3 regions of the Arthrobacter sp. J156 genome follow, and region 1 is predicted to be linked to each of the others. Evidence: riboswitches for the same ligand, from Rfam matches in the RefSeq annotation. Region 1 holds a riboswitch; each other region holds the start of a gene.
What was found. Region 1 has a riboswitch for S-adenosylmethionine ahead of AC0QR5_RS16350 (hypothetical protein). Riboswitches for the same ligand answer to the same signal wherever they lie in the genome.
Positions count from the first base shown of each region.

Region 2: another riboswitch for S-adenosylmethionine. It lies ahead of AC0QR5_RS12035 (flavin reductase family protein); the one in region 1 lies ahead of AC0QR5_RS16350 (hypothetical protein).
Region 3: another riboswitch for S-adenosylmethionine. It lies ahead of AC0QR5_RS09770 (methylenetetrahydrofolate reductase); the one in region 1 lies ahead of AC0QR5_RS16350 (hypothetical protein).

Region 1 is NZ_CM149650.1:3,535,238-3,542,245, reverse strand. Features, by position in the region: gene purU (formyltetrahydrofolate deformylase) at 1-529, shown strand, start outside; gene AC0QR5_RS16375 (SPW repeat domain-containing protein) at 573-932, opposite strand; gene AC0QR5_RS16370 (hypothetical protein) at 1,094-1,576, shown strand; gene AC0QR5_RS16365 (hypothetical protein) at 1,573-1,821, opposite strand; gene AC0QR5_RS16360 (helix-turn-helix domain-containing protein) at 1,896-2,471, opposite strand; gene AC0QR5_RS16355 (sodium:solute symporter family protein) at 2,629-4,167, shown strand; SAM riboswitch class IV at 4,293-4,402, shown strand; gene AC0QR5_RS16350 (hypothetical protein) at 4,415-4,702, shown strand; gene AC0QR5_RS16345 (VIT1/CCC1 transporter family protein) at 4,923-6,083, shown strand; gene AC0QR5_RS16340 (SRPBCC family protein) at 6,127-6,609, opposite strand; gene AC0QR5_RS16335 (Gfo/Idh/MocA family oxidoreductase) at 6,675-7,008, opposite strand, start outside.
Region 2 is NZ_CM149650.1:2,618,764-2,625,771, reverse strand. Features, by position in the region: gene AC0QR5_RS12060 (GNAT family N-acetyltransferase) at 1-228, shown strand, start outside; gene rpsF (30S ribosomal protein S6) at 423-728, shown strand; gene AC0QR5_RS12050 (single-stranded DNA-binding protein) at 770-1,354, shown strand; gene rpsR (30S ribosomal protein S18) at 1,422-1,661, shown strand; gene rplI (50S ribosomal protein L9) at 1,679-2,137, shown strand; SAM riboswitch class IV at 2,281-2,397, shown strand; gene AC0QR5_RS12035 (flavin reductase family protein) at 2,454-2,960, shown strand; gene AC0QR5_RS12030 (hypothetical protein) at 3,010-3,519, opposite strand; gene dnaB (replicative DNA helicase) at 4,064-5,437, shown strand; gene AC0QR5_RS12020 (MFS transporter) at 5,475-6,914, shown strand; gene AC0QR5_RS12015 (GyrI-like domain-containing protein) at 6,958-7,008, opposite strand, start outside.
Region 3 is NZ_CM149650.1:2,141,814-2,148,821, forward strand. Features, by position in the region: gene metE (5-methyltetrahydropteroyltriglutamate--homocysteine S-methyltransferase) at 1-2,138, opposite strand, end outside; gene AC0QR5_RS09770 (methylenetetrahydrofolate reductase) at 2,163-3,071, opposite strand; SAM riboswitch class I at 3,138-3,230, opposite strand; gene AC0QR5_RS09775 (helicase HerA-like domain-containing protein) at 3,422-5,104, shown strand; gene AC0QR5_RS09780 (hypothetical protein) at 5,114-6,106, shown strand; gene AC0QR5_RS09785 (MFS transporter) at 6,042-7,008, opposite strand, start outside.

The DNA of each region.
Region 1 (7,008 bases):
GATCGGCGAGCTGCCGATCGAGATCGGCGCGGTCGTCTCCAACCATCCGGACCACCGGCAGTCGGTCGAGTGGCATGGCATCCCGTTCTTCCACGTCCCCGTCACCGCGGCGGGCAAGCCGGAGGCGGAGGCGAAGCTCCTGGAGCTCGTGGAGCGCTTCGAGATCGACCTGGTGGTGCTGGCCCGCTACATGCAGGTGCTCTCCGACGACCTCGCCCGCCAGCTGACGGGCCGGGCCATCAACATCCACCACTCCTTCCTGCCGTCCTTCAAGGGCGCCAAGCCGTACCACCAGGCGTTCGCGCGGGGCGTGAAGACCGTGGGCGCCACGGCGCACTACGTCAACAGCGAGCTCGACGAGGGCCCGATCATCGCCCAGCAGGTGGTCGAGGTGGACCACACCTTCACGCCGGAGGACCTCGTAGCGGCTGGCCGGGACACGGAGTGCAAGGCCCTGTCCAACGCGGTGCGCTGGCACTGCGAGGGCCGGGTGTTCCTCAACGGGAACCGGACGGTCGTACTGCGCTGAGCGGCCGGGGCCCACGGGCCCCGGCCGCCGACTCCGGTCCGCCTCAGGCGGCCCGGTGATGGTGCTCGCGGTACCCCTCCATGCTCGGCTTGAGGGCGAGCCCGGTGGCCACGAGGGCCACGCCGCCGGCGATCCAGGCCGTCATGGCGGGCATCATGGCGGAGGCGAATCCGCCCATCCACGGGGCGGCGACCAGGGCCAGGGCGATCACGGCTTGTGCCCACTCGATGCCCGGCATCGCCACGGAGGCCAGGTTCGCGACGCCCGCGACGACCAGCAGGATGCCGATGGTCATCAGGAGGCCGCGGGAGGCCCCGGCGGGTTCCATCCACAGCACGGACAACGCGGCGTAGAGCCCGCAGGCCACGACCACCCAGTCCTGCCAACGCGTCCACTTCTTCATGGGTTGTGCAACTCCTCGCTGCTGACCGCCGTTCCGCGGCGGCCGGAGGCGGAACGGCAGTCCCGCCGTGCCTTCAGGGTGGATCCGCGGCCACGGGCTGTCCAGAGGGCGGCCCTACAACTCCTGCGCCCGGAAATGGTGCCGGAGGCTACGATGGCCCGATGACACCGGAACCCTCCCACGACCCGGGGAAGCCCTCGGCTCCGACACCCGCGACGCGTGCGTCCGCGGAACGCCGGATGGCCGTCCCGGCGTGGATCGTCGTCTCGCTGGCCCTCGTCGTGGCCGCCGTCTTCGCGTTCCGCCCCGCGTTGGGCCCCTGGCGGTCCCTGGGCACGGTGGCCGTGATGCTGCTGCTCGTCGGGGCGGCCGTCGTCTTCACCCGCCGGCAGTCGCGCCTCATGGACCGGCACGGGCTGGCCACCGCCGCCGGACGCCCGGCCGGGCCCTACCACTGGTGGGCGGGGCTCGCGTTTGTCCTGCTGGTCCCCTTCAGCGTGCTCTTCGACCCCTCGGACCTGGCGGGGATGTCCGTGAAGTTCGTGGTGCTCGGGGCGGGGCTGTGCCGCGCCTGCCTGAAGGCCGACCGGGCGTGGATCCGCTCGGCCTGGGACCAGGCCACGGGTCCGGCCGCGCGCGGCTAGCGGCGCACGGCGGCCGGGCGGAGGACCGCCCCCGGGTCCTCGGCCCCGAAGCGCAGCAGGCCGTACTCCGCCGGCCACTCCGCCCCGCCGCGCAGGGCCTCCCACGCGAGCCCGGCCCCGGCGTCGTCCTCCGCTCCTGCGAGGTCGAGCGCGGGGACGAGCTCCTCGAAGCGGGCGCGCAGCGCCGCGAACGGCAGGGACGAGACGACGACGATGCGCCGGCTCGTCCGCTCCTGTTCCGCCACGGAGGGACCGTGCCCCCGGCCGCCCGGCGGTGCCTCGGCGGGCACGGCTCAGCGGCCCGAGCGCTGCGGGGCGCTCACCTCGAGGCCGCCGGGACGAGCGTCCACAGGACCACCGCCTCCTCGTCGGTCGGATTGATCCACGTATGCGGCTCGCGCCCGGGGAACGTCACCGAGTCGCCGGCCTCGAGCTCGAAGCGGTCGTTGGAGAAGATGATGATGAAGCGCCCGGAGACGACGTGGAGGACCTCGGCCTCGCAGTCCACGGAGTACAGCTCGGATTCCCCCGCCCCGCGGGGCTCGATCACGGCACGGATGACCTGCAGGCGGCGCTCGGAGCGAGCGGTGAGGAGGCGTTCCTCGATGCCGCTGCCGCCGAGCGAAACCCGGGGCGCCTCCGCGAGGCGGACGAGGTGGGTCTCGGGCTGGGCGAAGAGCTCGCCGACCGAGACGGAGAGCACTTGGCACAGCGTCACGAGCGAGGCGACCGACGGCGAGGTCAGGTCGCGCTCGACGCGGGACAGGAAGCCCTTGGTCAGCCCCGTCGACGCCGCGACCTGCTCGATCGTCATCCGCTGCGCATGGCGGGCCGCCCGGATGCGCGAGCCGATCGCGATCGGCGCGTTGCTGGGCTCAACGGGCAGGGCCTTCATGGGCAGCGCCTCCGGCGGGTCGGACGGGTCTTCGGGGATGAAAGACAGCTTAGGACAATTGACCTGTAACTCGAATCACACTAGCCTGTGTGGCAACAGTTGTTTACCAGTGGTGAAACAGCTCACACCGTTCCCCTCTCGAGAAGACACCCTCCCCATGGAAATCATCAACATCGCGATCGTCGTCGCCTACCTCGCCGCCATGCTGGCCTTCGGCTGGTGGGGGAAGTCGCGCACCAAGAACTCGAGCGACTACCTCGTCGCGGGCCGCCGGCTCGGCCCCATGCTCTACACCGGCACCATGGCCGCCGTCGTCCTCGGCGGCGCCTCCACCGTCGGCGGCGTGGGCCTGGGCTACCAGCACGGTATCTCCGGCGCCTGGCTCGTCATCGCCATCGGCGTGGGCGTCATGCTCCTCAGCCTCGCCTTCGCGCCCGTCCTTCAGCGCCTGAAGATCTTCACGGTCTCCCAGATGCTCACGCTGCGTTACGGCAACCACAACGCCACCAACGCCTCCGGCGTCGTCATGCTCGCCTACACTCTGATGCTCTGCGCCACCTCCACGGGCGCGTACGCCACGATCTTCATCGTCCTCTTCGGCTGGGAGCGCGAGGCCTCCATCGCCGTCGGCGGAGCGATCGTGCTCGTCTACTCCACGATCGGCGGCATGTGGTCCATCACGCTCGCCGACCAGGTCCAGTTCGTCATCAAGACCGTCGGCGTCTTCGCCCTCATGCTCCCCTTCACGATCGCCGCGGCCGGCGGCTTCGGCGGTCTGTCCGGCGGAATCGAGGAGCGCGCCCGCCAGGCCTTCTTCAGCTGGGACGGCATCGGAGTCCAGACCATCATCACGTTCTTCGTGGTCTACACCCTGGGCCTGCTGATCGGCCAGGACATCTGGCAGCGCGTCTTCACCGCCCGCACACCGCGCGTGGCCCGCTGGGGCGGCGCCACGGCAGGTTTCTACTGCGTGCTCTACGGCATCGCCGGCGCCGTGATCGGCATGGCAGCCCGCGTGGCACTGCCCGAGATCGACCTCACCCAGGGCGGCAAGGACGTCGTCTACGCGGAAGTGGCCATGAACCTCCTGCCCGTCGCCGTCGGCGGCATCGTCCTGGCCGCGGCCGTCGCCGCCATGATGTCCACGGCCTCCGGCGCGCTCATCGCCGCCGCGACGGTGGCCCGCACCGACGTCACTCCGTTCGTCGCCGGCTGGTTCGGCAAGAAGATCGAGGTCAACTCGGGCACCAACCCCGAGCACGACGTCCGCGCCAACCGCTGGTGGGTCCTGGGCCTCGGCGTCGTCACGATTCTCCTGGCCATCATGGTCAAGGACGTCGTCGCGGCCCTGACCATCGCCTACGACATCCTCGTCGGCGGCCTCCTCGTGGCGATCCTCGGCGGCCTGCTCTGGAAGCGCGGCAACGGCACGGGCGCCGCCTGGTCGATGGCCGCGGGCACGCTCTTCACGCTGGGGACCATGATCATCCTGGAGATCCAGGGCGACGCTCCCTACGACGGCGTCTACGCGAACGAGCCGATCTACGTCGGCCTCGCCGCCTCCATCGTGGTCTACGTCGCCGTGAGCCTCGCGACCCCGGCCACGAGCCGGGACGTGACCGCGGCCTGGGAGGACCGCGTCGCCGGGCGCGTTCAGACCGAGGGCGTGTCCCTCGAGGAGACCGCCGCCCGCTGACCCGGCCCCGCGCGCCGGCCCCACTGATCCGGCCCCGGCCGCCCGGCCGACGCCCGGGCGCCCCGGTCCGTCACGCTCCGTAACCCCGTTCCCGCACCGCGGGGGCGGGGTTACGCTGTGTGAAGCTTCACGAGACGCGGCGCCAAGCTCCGACTGGCCGCGCACCAACCCCAGGTTCATGGGTGGTTCGGATGAGGAAGCGGCCCGCGCCGGCCGGCACGGGCAAGAGTCCAGCGAAAGGCCCGCCGTGGCGTCCAGCCCGATCCCCGTCCTGCCGATCCTGGACACGGAGCTCGGCACCGTGACGCTCTACGTCGCCGGAGAACGGTACCGGTACCTCGCCGAGGACCCCCACGCCCTGGAACGCGCCCTGGCCAACGCCTGCGCCGCGCCGCGCTGGGACCGCGGCGCCCTCCGGCTCGTCGTCCGGACCGCCGCGGCCGGGAAGCGCCGCGGCGTTCCGGCCACGTTCACCCTCACGGAACCGCCGTCGTCGGAGCAGTGCGGACGCCACACGCGTATACTGGTCGGCTGAAGGGGAGTAGTTCCAGCCCCTCCCCCGCCACGGCGGGCGGAGGAGGCAGCGGACTTGTCGACATACTGGCCACGATGAGCGTGGCCCGGCAATCCACCCGGACCACGGTCCGGGCGAGCGAGACCTTCGGCCCGCCGGTGGCGGTCCGAGGTTCGCCGTACCCAGATCCTCGACCGTCGCCCCCAGGCTCCGCCTGGGCCGACCGACCGAACGAGGATCCATGCCCATCCCCGAACAGCGCGGCTTCGAACCGCGCGACACCGTACCCCACGGCCCCGCCCCGACCGCCGTCCACCGCACTCCGTCCCACCGCGACATCCGCCGCTGGCGCAAGTACCTCGCCGACGAGCGGGCCGAGGGCGCCGTCTACCGCGAGCTCGCGGCCAACCGCGAGGGCGAGGAGCGGGAGATCCTCCTGGGCCTGGCCGAGGCCGAGCTCCGCCACGAACGCCACTGGGCGGCCCTGCTCGGCGAGCACGCCGACAAGCGCACACGCCCCTCGCTGCACCGGATCGTGCTGCGCTTCCTCGCCCGCCACGTCGGCTCCGTGTTCATCCTCGCGCTGGCCCAGCGCGCCGAGGGCAACTCACCGTACGCCGACGACCGCGACGCGACGCGCCAGATGGCCGCCGACGAGGCCGTGCACGAGGAGGTCGTCCGCGGCCTCGCGACGCGCGGAAGGCACCGGCTCTCCGGCAACTTCCGGGCCGCCGTCTTCGGCGCCAACGACGGCCTGGTCTCCAACCTGGCCCTCGTCATGGGCATCGGCGCGACCGGCGTCTCCAGCGCCCTCGTGCTCTTCTCCGGCATCGCCGGGCTCCTGGCGGGGGCGCTGTCGATGGCCGCCGGCGAGTTCGTGTCCGTGCGCTCGCAGCGCGAGCTCATGGAGGCCGCCCGCCCGACCCAGGTCACGCTCTCCGCCGCGCCGGACCTGGACCTGGACGCCAACGAGCTCGTCCTCGTCTACAAGGCCCGCGGCATGAGCGCCGAGGCGGCCGAGCACCGGGCGGCCGAACGCATGGGCTACTTCTCCTGCGATTGCGATCCGTCGTTGTCCCTGCAGCCGGAGAGGGCCGCCGAGGAGGAGGACGAGCCGGACACGATCGGTTCCGCGCTCGGGGCGGCCGCCGCGAGCTTCTGCTTCTTCGCCTCGGGCGCGCTGATCCCGATCATCCCGTACCTCCTGGGCCTGACCGGCCTCGCCGCCGTCGCGGTCTCGGTCGTGCTCGTCGGGGCCGCGCTCATGGGCACGGGCGGCGTCGTCGGCCTGCTCTCCGGCGCATCGCCGGCCAAGCGGGGGCTGCGCCAGCTGGCGATCGGGCTCGGCGCGGCGGCCGTGACCTACCTGCTGGGCCTCGCCTTCGGCACCACGGTCGCCTAGGCCCAGGACGACGCCGGGGCCCCGACCCCGTGCCCGGGCGGGCTCAGGCTCCCGGGGAGGATCCGGCGTCGTCCGCGTCCCCGCGCCCGTCGGCGAAGTGGGCTGCCAGGCGCTCGAGGGTGCGCTCCATATTGCGCGGCGTCGTCCGGGTGAAGCCGAACACCCGCAGCAGCCACTTGTGCTTGAGACGGGAGGCGTCCCAGGTCTCGCGGACCAGGGTCCCGCCCTCGGCGGGCTCGAGCTCGTAGCGCCAGCGGTGCCCGCTGAAGTGGCGCCAGGCGATGAGCCGGCCCTCCTCGAACTCCACGACGCGGTTGCTGATCCGGTACGGGACGCCGAGGCGCATGTCCATGCCGAACTCGGCTCCGGGCCCGAGCCGCTCCGGCGCCCCGCCGCGCGTGGCCCGGACCGTCCCGGAGCCGTCGATCACGGGATGCATCGCGGGATCGGCCAGAAGCCCGAAGACCGCGGCGGGCGGGGCGGGAACGAGGCGCCGCCGGGTGACGTGGAAGGGGGAATCGCTCATGAACCGAGCCTAGCCACCAGACCGGCCCCCGCGTCCGCCATCGCTTCGCGTGGCGGACGGGGCCGCTAGATCCGTGCCGCGAGAGGATCGACGCGGACGGGGGCGCCGGTGGCCAGGGACTCCTGGGCGGCGTCGGCCACGGCGGAGGCCGCCACGGCGTCCTCGGGCGGACACGGGTTCTCCCGCTCCCCCAGCACGAGCTCCACGAAGGCCGCCATCTCCTCGCTGTAGGCGGGGGCGAAGCGCTCGGCGAAGGTCTCGTGCGGCGACCCGGACGGGAAGGCGGTCCCCGGCTCGGCCGAGCGCAACGCGGCGCGCTCGTCGAGTCCGACGACGAGCGATCCCTTCGAGCCCTGGATCTCGAGGCGGACGTCGTGCCCGGCCCCGTTGTAACGCGTG
Region 2 (7,008 bases), 920 kb from region 1:
GCGGCGCTGCGCACGCTGCTCGGCTACGCCTTCACCGAGACGGAGCTGTTCCGGATCGGCCTCGAGGTCTACGCCTTCAACCCGCGGGCGCAGCGCGTCTACGAGAAGGCCGGGTTCGAGGTCGAGGGCCTCCGCCGGGCGGCCCTCGTCTACGACGGGCAGCGGATCGACGCCGTCTGCATGGGACTGCTGCTGCCGGACTGGATGGCGGGCGGGGGAGCCGCGTAGGGCGCCCTGCGGAAGGCCCCTCACAGGCGTCCCGCGGCGGCGCCCGGGCGTTTAGGGTGGATCGGGAGGCATCCGGTAGGATGGTTCAGGCTGTTTGTGCCGTGCCCGGTTCGCGGGCCGGCGGGACAGCCAACGCAAAGAACCTCCTGTTACGGAAAGACCGTGACCGTTTAGCCCAAAGGAGGTGGGTTCACATGCGTGCTTACGAGCTGATGGTACTGATCGACCCCGAGGTCGACGAGCGTACCGTGGAGCCGACCCTCGGCAAGTTCCTGGACGTCGTCCGCAACGATGGCGGGACCATCGACAACGTCGACATCTGGGGCCGCCGTCGTCTGGCCTACGAGATCAAGAAGAAGACCGAGGCGATCTACGCCGTGGTCAACTTCACCGCCACCCCGGCCACTTCCGCCGAGCTTGACCGCCAGCTGTCTCTCACCGAGACGATCCTGCGCACCAAGATCATCCGCCCGGAAGACCAGAAGGTCTCCGCAGAGTAGTCTGCGCGGAACCGCAGTAGAAACCGACCAGAGGAGGCACCATGGCAGGCGAGACCGTCATCACGGTCATCGGTAATCTCACCGGCGACCCGGAACTTCGTTTCACCCCGTCGGGGTCCGCAGTGGCGAACTTCACCATTGCCTCGACCCCCCGGACCTTCGACCGCCAGAGCAACGAGTGGAAGGACGGCGAAACGCTGTTCCTCCGCGCGTCGGTGTGGCGCGAGGCTGCCGAGAATGTCGCCGAGACGCTGACCAAGGGCATGCGCGTCATCGCCCAGGGCCGGCTGAAGTCGCGTTCCTACGAAACCAAGGAAGGCGAAAAGCGCACCGTGATCGAGCTTGAGGTCGACGAGATCGGCCCCTCGCTGCGGTACGCCTCCGCGACCGTCAAGCGCGTCCAGCGCGGTGGCGGCGGTGGCGGCGGCGGGTTCGACGGAGGAAACTCCGGCGGATTCGGCGGCGGCAACGCGGGAGGCTTCGGCGGCGGCAACGCCGGCGCGGGCTCCGGCGCGTCTTCCGGCGGCTGGAACAACGCCCCGGCCGAGGACCCCTGGTCCTCTCCCTCGACCGCCGGCAGCGGCGGCTGGGGCAGCAACCCGGGCAACGACGAACCGCCCTTCTAAACACCTAGATATATCCACCATCCCGCAGAACAGTTCTGCGGGCTCCACCTGATAAAGGAGCTCCACGATGGCTAAGGCTGAACTCCGTAAGCCCAAACCAAAGTCCAATCCCTTGAAGGCCGCTGACATCACCGTCATCGACTACAAGGACGTCGCCTTGCTGCGCAAGTTCATCTCCGACCGCGGAAAGATCCGTGCCCGTCGCGTGACCGGCGTCTCCGTCCAGGAGCAGCGCAAGATCGCCCAGGCCATCAAGAACGCGCGCGAGGTTGCCCTGCTGCCTTACTCCGGCGCTGGCCGCGGCTAGGGAAGGGGAAACACACCATGGCAAAGCTCATTCTGACCCACGAAGTGACGGGTCTTGGCACCGCTGGCGACATCGTCGAGGTGAAGAACGGTTACGCCCGTAACTACCTTCTCCCCCGCGGCTTCGCCATCACCTGGACCAAGGGCGGCGAGAAGCAGGTCGAGTCGATCAAGGCCGCCCGCGCCGCGCGCGCCGTTGCCTCCCTCGAGGATGCGCAGCAGCTCGCCGCGTCGCTGACCGGCAAGCCGGTCAAGCTGACCGTCAAGGCCGGCGAGTCCGGACGCCTGTTCGGCACCGTCAAGGCCGAGGACGTCGCGAAGGCCGTCGAGTCGGCCGGCCTCGGATCCATCGACAAGCGCAAGGTCGAGCTGCCGGAGCACATCAAGTCGCTCGGCAACTACCAGGCCACCGTGCGCCTGCACGAGGACGTCTCCGCCACGATCGACCTGCAGGTCGTCCCGGCGAAGAAGAAGTAGCATCCCGGTCCCGGAGCCTCTCCGGAGCCCGTGAAGGACCTCCGTCCCTGGTGGACGGGGGTCCTTCCGCGTTCGGGCCCTCCTTGCGAAATGTTGCGCCGACCTTTGACCCGCCCGTCCGGGTGTGCCTAGCGTTGGTGGTGAATCAAGAGTGTCGACATCCAAGCCCTGGCTCGTCGGCCGGCAACCCTCTCACGGTAGTGGGGTGCTCCAGGTGATGATTCGGCCGGCCGGATGCCCCGGTGCGGCAAGTACCGCGCATCGACGGTGCACCCTGAGGGTGCGCGCCCCGGTGTGCCGCACACCGGAGGAAGCCATGTCCCTGTCCCAGGACCTCAGCCCCAATACCCTGCGCAACGCCTTTGCCCAGCACCCGTCCGGGATCGCCGCGCTGTGCGCGATCGTCGACGACCAGCCGCAGGGGATCGTCGCCTCGTCCTTCACCGTCGGCGTCTCGCTCGAGCCCCCGCTCGTCCTGTTCTCCGCCCAGAACAGCTCCCGCACGTGGCCGAAGCTGCGCGACTCGGCCCGCATCGGCGTCTCGATCCTCGGCGAGGGGCACGACGGCGTCTGCAAGCAGATCGCCTCGAAGTCGGGGGACCGCTTCGCCGGGCTCCGGCTCGACTCCACGGACGAGGGCGCCCTCTTCCTCCACGACGCCTCGCTGTGGCTTGACTGCAGCATCGAGCAGGAGATCCCGGCCGGGGACCACACCGTCGTCCTGCTGCGCGTCCACGGCCACGCCACGCACGACGGGGCGAACGCGCCGCTCGTCTTCCACGGCTCGGCGTTCCGCCGCCTCCACTCCGAGACGTTCGTCTAGGACGAGGTTCGTCGAGGAACCCGTCGGGGAAGCGGTTCCCGGTCCGGCGCTACTTCCCCGCGAGCGAGTCGATGAACTGCTTGGCTTCGGTCAGCGAGATCCCCGTGTCCTGGCGGACCTTCTTGATCGCGGCGATGTGCTGGCCCCGCCGCACGAGTTCGAGGACCGCCTGGTAGTCGGCGTTGGAGGCGCTCGGGGCCGCCGTCGGATCGACCGCCGTGCGCCGCCCGAAAGCCGTCGGGTCGCTCGGAGCCGCCTCGGCCGAGGTCCGCGAGGCGCTGATGCCGGGTCCGCGCGTGGTGGGCACCTCCGGCCGGCCGCTGCGCTCCCGTGCCGCGCGCTGGGCGGCGAGCGTGCGCTCGGTCGTGGCCCGGCGGAGCTCGTCGGCCTTGCGTGCGTCGTCGAGCTGGTGTTGCGCGGCCTCCGCATTGAGCCGCTGGATGTAGACGTCGGCCTCGTTGAGCTCGTTGCGGGGCCGCGTGACGAACACCCAGCGGATGAGGGCGGCTGCGCCGACGATCAGCGCCGTCCAGATGAGGATCGTGGCCATCAGTTCCATGTCGGGGCTCCCAGCGTCGTTGATTCCCGCCCGGGACGGGGCCCACGGGCTTCGGGATCGGCCATGCCCCAGTATCCCAGCGCCGGGACGCCCGGAACAACCACACGCCCGGCCGTTCGTGCACAGATCCCGGGCGTGTCTGTGGATACCGGCCGGTCACCTGTGGAGAACGCCGTTCCAGCGGAGGGTTTTCCCCAACGAAACCTGCAAGTGGCACCTGAATGTTGATGACAAACTTTCTTCCACCAACAGCTAGCAGAGGATGTTTTACCTAGTCAGAGCCGGATTGATTCTGAAATTGGCATTTCATCCACAGCTTCCTCCCCAAGCTGTGCACATAACGGGCCCCTCTTCCCACAGCTTCTCCACATGGGCTGTGGATAACTGTCTTGGGAACGGGCGGGAGAGGGGCTAGGGTGACAGCACTCCACCACTATCCACAGCCGTCCATGCCGCTCCCTGCGCGCGGCGGCGGCTGGGATACTGGGGAGGGCATCATGGGCCCGCCGCCGGCGGCCCCGGGGCAGCGGGCGAAAGGAACGGCGTGTCACTGGCGCAGACCGAACAGGGCGGATCGAGGGACGCCGACCTCGCGCGCACCCCGCCGCAGGACCTCGTCGCCGAACAGAGCGTGCTCGGCGGGATGATGCTCTCCAAGGACGCCATCGCCGACTGCGTGGAGGTGCTCCGCGGGATCGACTTCTACCGCCCGGCCCACGAGTCGATCTTCGAGGCCATCATCGACCTCTACGGCCGCGGCGAGCCCGCCGACGCGGTCACCGTCTCGGACCTGCTCACCAAGCGCGGCGAGATCTCCCGCATCGGCGGCCCCGCCTACCTGCACACCCTCATCCAGTCCGTGCCCACGGCGGCCAACGCGGGCTTCTACGCGGAGATCGTCCGCGAGCGCGCCGTCCTGCGGCGCCTCGTCGACGCCGGCACCAAGATCGTCCAGATGGGCTATTCCCACGACGGCGAGGTCGACGAGATCGTCAACCAGGCGCAAGCGGAGATCTACGCCGTCGCCGAGCGCCGCACGGCCGAGGACTACGTGCCGCTGCGGGACGTCATGGAGAGCACGGTGGACGAGATCGAGTCCGCCGGCAGCCGCGGGGAGGGCATGACGGGCGTCCCCACGGGGCTCTACGAGCTCGACGAGCTCACGCAGGGCCTGCACGGCGGCCAGATGATCGTCGTCGCCGCGCGCCCCGCCGTCGGAAAGTCGGTGTTCTCGCTCGACATCGCCCGTTCGGCGGCCATCAAGAACAACCTCACGACCGTCGTCTTCTCCCTCGAGATGGGCCGCAACGAGATCGCGATGCGCCTGCTCTCGGCGGAGGCGAGCATCGGGCTGCAGGACCTGCGCAAGGGCACCATCAAGGACGAGCAGTGGGGCAAGATCGCCACCACGATGGGCCGGCTCAACGAGGCGCCGCTCTTCATCGACGACTCGCCGAACATGTCGCTCATGGAGATCCGCGCCAAGTGCCGCCGGCTCAAGCAGCGCCACGACCTCAAGCTCGTGGTGCTCGACTACCTCCAGCTCATGAGCTCCGGCAAGCGCGTCGAGTCCCGCCAGCAGGAGGTCTCCGAGTTCTCGCGTGCGCTCAAGCTCCTCGCCAAGGAGCTCGACGTGCCGGTCGTCGCCCTGTCCCAGCTCAACCGTGGTTCGGAGCAGCGCACGGACAAGCGCCCCATGGTCTCCGACCTGCGCGAGTCGGGCTCGATCGAGCAGGACGCCGACATGGTGATCCTGCTGCACCGCGAGGACGTCTACGACAAGGAGTCCCCGCGGGCCGGCGAGGCGGACATCATCGTGGCCAAGAACCGCAACGGCCCCACCAAGACCATCGTCGTCGCGTTCCAGGGGCACTACCAGCGCTTCAACAACATGGCGAGCGAGGGCGGCGGCTTCTAGTTCGGCACCCGCGTCCGGGCGGCGCTAGAGTCGGCGCATGGACACGCCGCATTCCGGCCCGCCCCGGAGCGGCATCCTGGCCCCGGGCCTCGCCGCCACGACGGTCGGTTCGTTCGTCCTGGTCTTCCTGGCCGCGTTCGAGTCGCTCGCCGTCACCACGATCATGCCCGTCGTCAGCGCGGAGCTCGGCGGGGCGCAGCTCTACGCCCTGGCCTTCGCCGGACCCCTGGCCGCAGGGGTCGTGGGCATGGTCGCCGCGGGTGCGTGGGCCGACCGCACCGGACCCACTGGACCGCTCTACGCCGCGTCGCTCCTGTTCAGCGCCGGGCTGCTCGTGTGCGGACTCGCCCCCGGCATGGAGGTCCTCGTCGCGGGGCGCCTCCTGCAGGGGCTCGGCGGCGGGGGCATCACGGTGGCCCTGTACGTCGTGGTCGCCCGGATCTACCCGGGCGCCCTCCATCCGCAGATCTTCGCCGCCTTCGCGGCCGCCTGGGTCGTGCCCTCGATGATCGGCCCGTTCGTGGCGGGGACGACGGCGGAGACCGTCGGCTGGCGCTGGGTCTTCCTCGGCGTCGTCGTGCTCGTCGCGGCCGCCCTGCTGCTCGTGAGGCCCTCCCTCGCCGCCCTGCCGCCGCGGCCTGCCCCGGAGTCCCGACCTCTCCCCGATCCCCGGCCCGGAGAGGCCGCGCCCGGCGGGGCCAGGGCGGGCGCGACCCGCCCACGGACCCGACTGCTCTGGTCGGTGCTCGCCGCGGTGGCCGTCCTCGCCCTGGACCGCGTCGGTGCGCTCCCGTGGCCCGCGGCCCTGTGGTCGGTGGCCGCAGCGGCCGCGGCCCTCGCCGCGCTGCGCCGCCTGGTGCCGCCCGGGACGCTGACCGCGCGCCGGGGCCTGCCCACCGTCATCCTGGTCCGGGGCGCCGTCTCCGCCGGGTTCCTCGGCGCCGAGGTGTACCTTCCCTACCTCCTGATGGAGCGCTACGCGTTCCCCGCCTCGCTCGCGGGGCTCGCGCTGACGGGGGCCGCGTTGAGCTGGGCGGGGGCGTCCGCGGTCCAGGGCCGGCTGGGCGGGCGACTGGACCACACGCGCGCCGTCGCCGGCGGGGCGCTGCTCGTCCTGACGGGCATCACAGGCGTGCTCGCGACGACGCTGCTCGACTGGCCGGCCGCCGTCGCGATCGCCGCGTGGACCGTGGCGGGCGCCGGCATGGGGCTCATGTACCCGCGGCTGAGCGTCATGACGCTCGCCGCCTCGCCGCCCGGGCAGCAGGGCGCCAACAGTTCCGCGCTGTCGATCGCCGACTCGATGGGCGCGGCGCTCGCCCTCGCGCTGACGGGCATCGTGTTCGCCGCGGTACCGGCCGCGCCGTTCGCCGCGGTCTTCCTGCTCGCCACCGCCATCGTGCTCGGCGTGGCGCTGGCGGCCCCGCGCACCCGCGCCGCGGCGACGGCGGGGCCCGGCGTGGCGCCCGGCGGCTGACGGCCCGTCGGTCGCCACCGTCCTGTCGCTCTCCGAGGTGGGGTCAGCCGCTGACCGGGAGGTAGAGGTCGGTCCGCATCGTGTCCGGGTCGGC
Region 3 (7,008 bases), 1.4 Mb from region 1:
CCGATCCCGCGGGAGTAGCCGAAGCCGGCCAGGTCGGCGACGACCTCCATGCGGGAGCGGGCGGCCTCGATGCTCGTCACGTCGGCGTTCAGGCCGTCGATCCCGCGGATGACCTCCCCGAACTCCGAGTAGCAGAGGTGCGTGTGGATCTGGGTGTCCGGGCGGACGCCCGAGGTGGCGAGGCGGAACGCGCCGACGGACCACGCGAGGTAGTCCTCCTGGTCCGCGGCGCGCAGCGGGAGCAGCTCGCGCAGTGCCGGCTCGTCGACCTGGATGATCGCGGTGCCGGCGGACTCGAGGTCGGCGATCTCGTCGCGCAGGGCCAGGGCCACCTGGTTCGCCGTCTCGCGCAGCGGCTGGTCGTCGCGGACGAACGACCACGCGAGGATCGTCACGGGACCGGTCAGCATGCCCTTGAGCGGCTTCGCGGTGAGCGACTGCGCGTAGCTCGTCCACGGCACCGTGAACGCCTCGGGGCGGGAGACGTCGCCCCAGAGGATCGACGGCCGAGTACAGCGCGATCCGTAGGACTGCACCCAGCCATGGGTCGTCGCCGCGAAGCCGTCGAAGTTCTCCGCGAAGTACTGCACCATGTCGTTGCGCTCCGGCTCCCCGTGGACGAGCACGTCGAGCCCGAGCTCCTCCTGCAGCGCCACGACGCGGGCGATCTCGGCCCGCAGGAAGCCGTCGTAGGCGGCCTCGTCGATCCGCCCGGCGCGGACGTCGGCGCGCGCCTTGCGCACCTCGCCCGTCTGCGGGAAGGAACCGATCGTGGTGGTCGGCAACACGGGCAGGCCGAGCCGGCGGCGCTGCGCCTCGGCCCGTTCCTCGGCGGGTGCGCGCTCCACGTCGGCGGCGGTCAGCGCCGATGTCCGGGACCGCACCTCCTCACGGCGCACGCCCTCGAACGCGGCGCGGGAGGCGATCGCGGCCGACGCCTCGGCGATCTCGCGCTCCACGCCGGCGGGCCCGGAGGCCAGGCCCGCGGCGAGGGTCCGCACCTCGGCGACCTTCTGGTCCGCGAACGCGAGCCAGGACGGCAGGTGCGCGGGCAGGGACTCCTCGGCGAAGACGTCGTGCGGGACGTGGAAGAGCGAGGTCGACGTCGCGACGGAGGCTTCGCCCGCCGCGCCCGAGAGCTCCTCGAGCAGGGTCAGGGACGCCGCGAGATCGTTGCGCCACACGTTGCGCCCGTCGACGATCCCGGCGACGAAGCGCGTGCCGCCCAGCGCGGCCAGCTCGGCCCCGGCCGGCCGCGCCCCGCGGACGAGGTCGGCGTGCACCGCCTCGACGCCCGCCTCGGCGAGCACGCGCAGGGCGCGCCCCGGCGCCTGCGGGTCCCCTGCCGTGCCGTAGCCCGTGGTGACGAACAGCGCGGGCCGGGCCCCGGCGTCGTCCGCGGCCAGCGCGCGGTAGGCGCGCTCGAGCGCCCCTCCCGGAACGGCGAGGGCGCCGCCGCGGTCGGTCGAGAGCGCCGGCTCGTCGAGCTGGACCCACTCGGCGCCGGCAGCGGCGAGGCCGGCGAGGATCCCGCGGTAGGCGGCCACGGCGTCGTCGAGCCGGTCCAGGGGGTCGAAGCCCTCCGGCGCGCCGTCCTCCGGCTTGGACAGCAGGAGGTAGGTCACGGGGCCCACGAGGACCGGGCGCAGCACGGAACCGGCGGCCGCGTGGCGCGCGATGGTCGAGCTCAGGCGGTGGGCGAGCGGCGCGAACGCGGTGTCCGGTCCGATCTCGGGGACGAGGTAGTGGTAGTTCGTGTCGAACCACTTGGTCAGCTCGAGCGGTGCCCGCTCGGCGTCGCCTCGGGCCAGGGTGAAGTAGCCGGCCGTGTCCACCGAACCGTCGGAGGCGGCGAGGTCGGCGAAGCGGCGCGGCAGGGCGCCGAGGGCCGCGGTCGTGTCGAGGACCTGGTCGTAGAGGGCGAAGTCGGCCGGGATCGAGGAGTCCTGCGCGTCCAGGCCGAGCTCGACGAGCCGCGCGACGGTGTCCTCCTGCAGCCGTTCGGCGGCCGCGTCCAGCCCGGCCTCGTCGAGGCGGCCGGCCCAATGGGCCTCGACGGCCTTCTTGAGCTCGCGGGCGGGGCCGATGCGGGGGTAGCCGAGGATGGTGGCTTCGGGGAAGCGGGGGGTGGTGGTCATGGTGTCCTCCTGGGTGGGGTTGGGTCAGAGTGCGGGGGCGAGGGCCCGGCCGGCGCCGGCGAGCCCGAGCTCGTGGACGACGTCAAGCGAGCCGAGGGGGTCGTTGAAGGTGTACAGGTGTAGTCCGGGGGCCCCGTCGTCGAACGCGGCGCGGGCGAGGGCGGCGGCCGCCTGGACGCCGATCGCACGCCGCTCGGCGTCGCTCCGGGCCCCCTCGAGGCGGGACAGCAGGGCCGCGTCGGGTGCGACGCCGGCGAGCGCGGAGAGGCGCAGGAGGCGCCGCACGCTGTTGACCGGCATGATGCCCGGCACGATCGGGATCGTCACGCCCGCGGCCCGGGCGGCCGCGACGAGCCCCGCGTACTGCGCGGGCTCGAAGTAGATCTGCGTGATCGCGAAGTTCGCCCCGGAGCGCTCCTTGGACAGGAGCACCTCGACGTCGTGCTGGAACGAGGGCGACTCGGGGTGGCGCGTGGGGTAGGCGGCGACGCCGATGGCCAGGCGGCCGGCCGCGAGCGTCGCGGAGCGGCGGTCCTCGACCTGCCGGATGAGCTCCACGAGGTAGCGGGCGAACGGCAGCTCGCCGCGGTCCCCGCCCGGATCGGCGGGCAGGTCCCCGCGCAGGGCCAGGACGCCGCGGACGCCGAGCCCCACGAGCCGGCTGACGAGGGCGTCGAGCGAGGCCCGGGTCTCCCCGACGCACGTCAAGTGGGCCAGGGGCCGCAGCCGTGTGTTCTCGATCAGGTGGGTGATGAGCTCGACCGAGGCGGCGCGGCGCTCGGCGGTGCCGTTGTACGTCACCGAGACGTAGTCGGGGGCCGTGGCGCGCAGCGCCTCGACGGCCTCCAGGACCGTCTCGCGGCTCGCGGCGTCCCGCGGCGGGTAGAGCTCGTAGGACAACGACGGCGGACTGGCCGTCAGGGGTTCGGACATGGTTCCTCCTCGCGGTATGCAAGGGAGTGCACCGCGGCTCCCGGGGACGGCCGGGACGTGGATGCGTCTCCATCGCTTCTGGCGGTAGCACCGTTCCGGGACTCCGGGTGGTTGCTGCGGCGTCGTCGATCCAGATCTCTCGGCCGCTCTTGATGGGTTGGTGCATTCATCTAAGGCACACGGTGCCCCGGGCGGCAAGCACGGCCGCGGCGGGCGCTTCACAGTCCCGCATGTGTCCGGATGTGACGACCCGGCCCGCGCGGGCCGGGCCGTCGGCGCGTCATCCCCGGCGGATCCGGGTCACATGACGCGCGTGTGACGGGGAGCGTGGGGGAAGTAGTCTGTGGGGCATGGCTAAGCGAACTCCGGCGGAGCACGTCGAACTCATCAGGAACGGATACGTCTTCGAGGGCCCCTCCATGGGCCTCGGCGCCGCGGTCGTGGACGGCGCGGTCCACCCCGAGGCGCAGGTCCGCCTGCCGCTCGGGATGATGAACCGGCACGGCCTCGTGGCCGGGGCGACCGGCACGGGCAAGACCATCACCCTGCAGGTCATGGCCGAGCAGCTCAGCGAGAACGGGGTCCCCGTGTTCCTCGCGGATGTGAAAGGGGACCTCACGGGCCTGTCCACCCCCGGTGCCGGCGGCGAGAAGCTCCTGGCCCGCACGGCGGGCGTGGGCATGGACTGGTCGCCCGCGGACTTCCCGGTGGAGTACTACGCGCTCGGCGGCGACGGCACCGGCGTGCCGGTGCGCGCCACGGTCTCGGCGTTCGGGCCGCTGCTCCTGTCCCGCGTCATGGACCTGAACGAGACCCAGGAGTCGAGCCTCCAGCTCGTCTTCCACTACGCGGACCAGAAGGAGCTGGAGCTCTACGACCTCAAGGACCTCCGCGCCGTCGTCCAGCACTTGACCTCGGATGCGGGCAAGGCGGAGCTGGCCGAGCTCGGCGGGCTCTCCAAGGCCACGGCGGGCGTGATCCTGCGCGAGCTCGTCACGCTCGAGGCCCAGGGCCTGGACCGCTTCTTCGGCGAGCCCGAGTTCGACACGGCGGAGCTGCTGCGCACGGCCCCCGACGGCCGCGGCGTGATCTCCTGCCTCGAGCTGCCGACGCTCCTGCAGAAGCCGCTCGTGTTCTCCACCTTCCTCATGTGGCTCCTCGCGGACCTCTTCGCCGAGCTCCCGGAGGTCGGCGATCCGGAGAAGCCCAAGCTCGTCTTCTTCCTCGACGAGGCCCACTTGCTCTTCCGCGGCGCGTCCAAGGCCTTCCTCGAATCCATCACGACGACGGTGCGCCTGATCCGGTCCAAGGGCGTGGGCGTGTTCTTCGTGACGCAGACGCCGAAGGACGTCCCGGCCGACGTCCTGGGCCAGCTCGCGAACCGCGTTCAGCACGCCTTGCGCGCCTTCACGCCGGACGACGCCAAGGCCCTCAAGGCGACCGTCTCGACGTTCCCCGTGAGCGACTACGACCTCAGCGCGGCGCTCACGCAGGCGGGCACGGGCGAGGCGATCGTGACGGTCATGAACGAGAAGGGCGCACCGACCCCGGTCGCGTGGACGCGGATGTGGTCCCCGCGCTCCACGATGGGCGCGTCGGAGGCCTCCGTCGTCGAGCGCGTCGTCGCGGAGTCGGCCCTCCTGCAGGTCTACGGCACGCCCGTGGACCGCGAGTCGGCCTTCGAGAAGCTCAAGGGCGCGGCCGGGACCCCGGGTACGACGCCGGAGCCCTCCTCCCCGGCCACCGGCGGCTCGGTCGCGGGGCACGTCCCGGGACGCGGGCAGAGCCAGGCGGACATCGACGCCGAGGCCCGGCGCATCGAGGAGGAGATCCTGGGCCGCCCCAGCACGCTGCCGCCGACGACGCCAGGCCGGGCCCCGTCGTCGTCCCCGAAGCCTGCTCCCGCCCCTGCCCCGGCGCCCTCCCGGGTCCCGGAGCAGAACCCCGTCATGGACTTCGCGCTGCAGGCCGCCGGGGCCCTCGGCAAGGAGTTGATGCGCGGCATGTTCGGCACCAAGCGCCGCCGCCGGTAACGTGGAGGTGTGAATTCCGGATCCCCCCTCGTCAAGGTCGTCGCCGCATGGCTCTCGGCCGTGATGATCGTGGCCGTCGGCGTCGGGGTCGCCATCACGCAGGTCAACCAGCGCGTGTTCGGCCCACAGCGGGTCGTCATGGACTACTTCGGGCACCTGCAGGCCGGCGAGGGCGCGCTCGCGCTCGGGATGCTCGGCACCGGCTCGCCGGACGGCAACGCCCTGCTCGTGGACGGCGACGGGCTCCGCGCCGCGACGTCCGCGATCGAGGACTTCGAGGTCGAATCGCTCGAGCGCGCCGCGGGCGGCGACGCGACCGTGACCACGGCCTACTCCGTGGACGGCCGGCGCTACCAGACGCAGTTCCGCCTCGAGCACGCCGGGACGGAATGGCTCTTCTTCGACCGGTGGCGGCTCGTCTCCCCCGGCCCCCAGGTCCTGCGCGTCACCGCCGACACCACCAATGAGTTCACGGTCAACGGCCTCGCCTCCCCGCTCGCCGACGGCGCCCAGGACCTCCCCGTCCTGCTGCCCGCCGTCGTCACCGCCAGCTACGAGGAGAAGTACTTCGAGGCCGCGGAGGAACGCCGGATCGTGAACTCGCCGTCGGGCGTGCGGACGCCCCTCGGCCTCGTCACGCGCCCCACGCAGGCGCTCACGGACGACATCTCGGCCGAGCTCAAGGCCTATCTGGACCGCTGCGCCGAGCAGCAGGTGCTCAAGCCGGCGGCCTGCCCGCTCAGCTACGACACGAACGCGCGCGTCGAGGCCTCCACGATCAACTGGGACATCGTGGGCTATCCCAAGGTCGAGGTCGCGGCGCACGAGGGCGGCTGGGTGCTGAACCCGCTCGAGGTCGGCACGCGCATCACGCTCGTCGAGCAGGACCTCATGACGGGCCTCAAGGAGGAGCGCAGCGTGGAGGCCGGATTCGGCTTCACGGCGTCGTTGTCCGTGGGGACTGATTCCCTGCGGGTCGTCCCGCAGCCGGTCGACCAGTAGCCGGTCGCCCCTCGGCCGATCCGTCCACGGGGGACGTCCCCGCGGGACCGGGCCCCGGCGTCGTCCGCATCCTCCGGCGCACCAGGACGAGCGCCCAGATCCCGGCGACGAGCGCGATCCCGCCGCCGACGCCGACGGACCAGCGCGCCCCGAACGTCTCCCCGACCCACCCCACGAGCGGAGCCCCGATGGGCGTCCCGCCCTGGATGACGGCCATGTAGAGGGCCAGGACGCGCCCCCGGAACCGCGGCTCGACCGAGAGCTGGATCGAGGTGTTGCAGCTGTTGAGGAACGTCAGCGAGGCCAGGCCGACCGGGATCAGCAGGGCGGCGTACCACCAGAACGAAGGCATGAGGCTCGCGGCGATCGTGAAGACGCCGAAGAGGACCGCCCCGCCGAGCAGGTAGCGCAGGCGGAAGCGTCCGCGGCGGGCCGCCCACAGGGCCCCGGCCAGGGTGCCGACGGCCATCACGGTGCCGAGCAGGCCGTAGGCCTCGGGTCCCTCGCGGAACACTTCCGTGGCCATCATGGCGTTGGTGAGCTGGAAGTTCAGTCCGAACGTGCCGATGATGCCCGCGAGGACGAGGATCATCACGAGGTCGGGGCGGCCCTTGACGTAGCGGACGCCCTCGAGGATCTGGTGCCGTCCCCGCGGTGCCCGGGCCGAGGGGCGCAGCGCCGCGACGTCCATGCGGCCGATCGCGAGCAGGACCGCTGCGAAGCTCGCGGCGTTGACGAGGAACGCGGGGGCCGTGCCGATCCAGGCGATGACGAGTCCCGCGACGCCGGGGCCGGCCAGACGGGCGAGGTTGAAGGAGGCGCTGTTGAGGGCGACGGCGTTGGGCAGCTGGCCCGCGTCGACCACTTCGGAGACGAACGCCTGGCGGGCCGGGGCGTCGAAC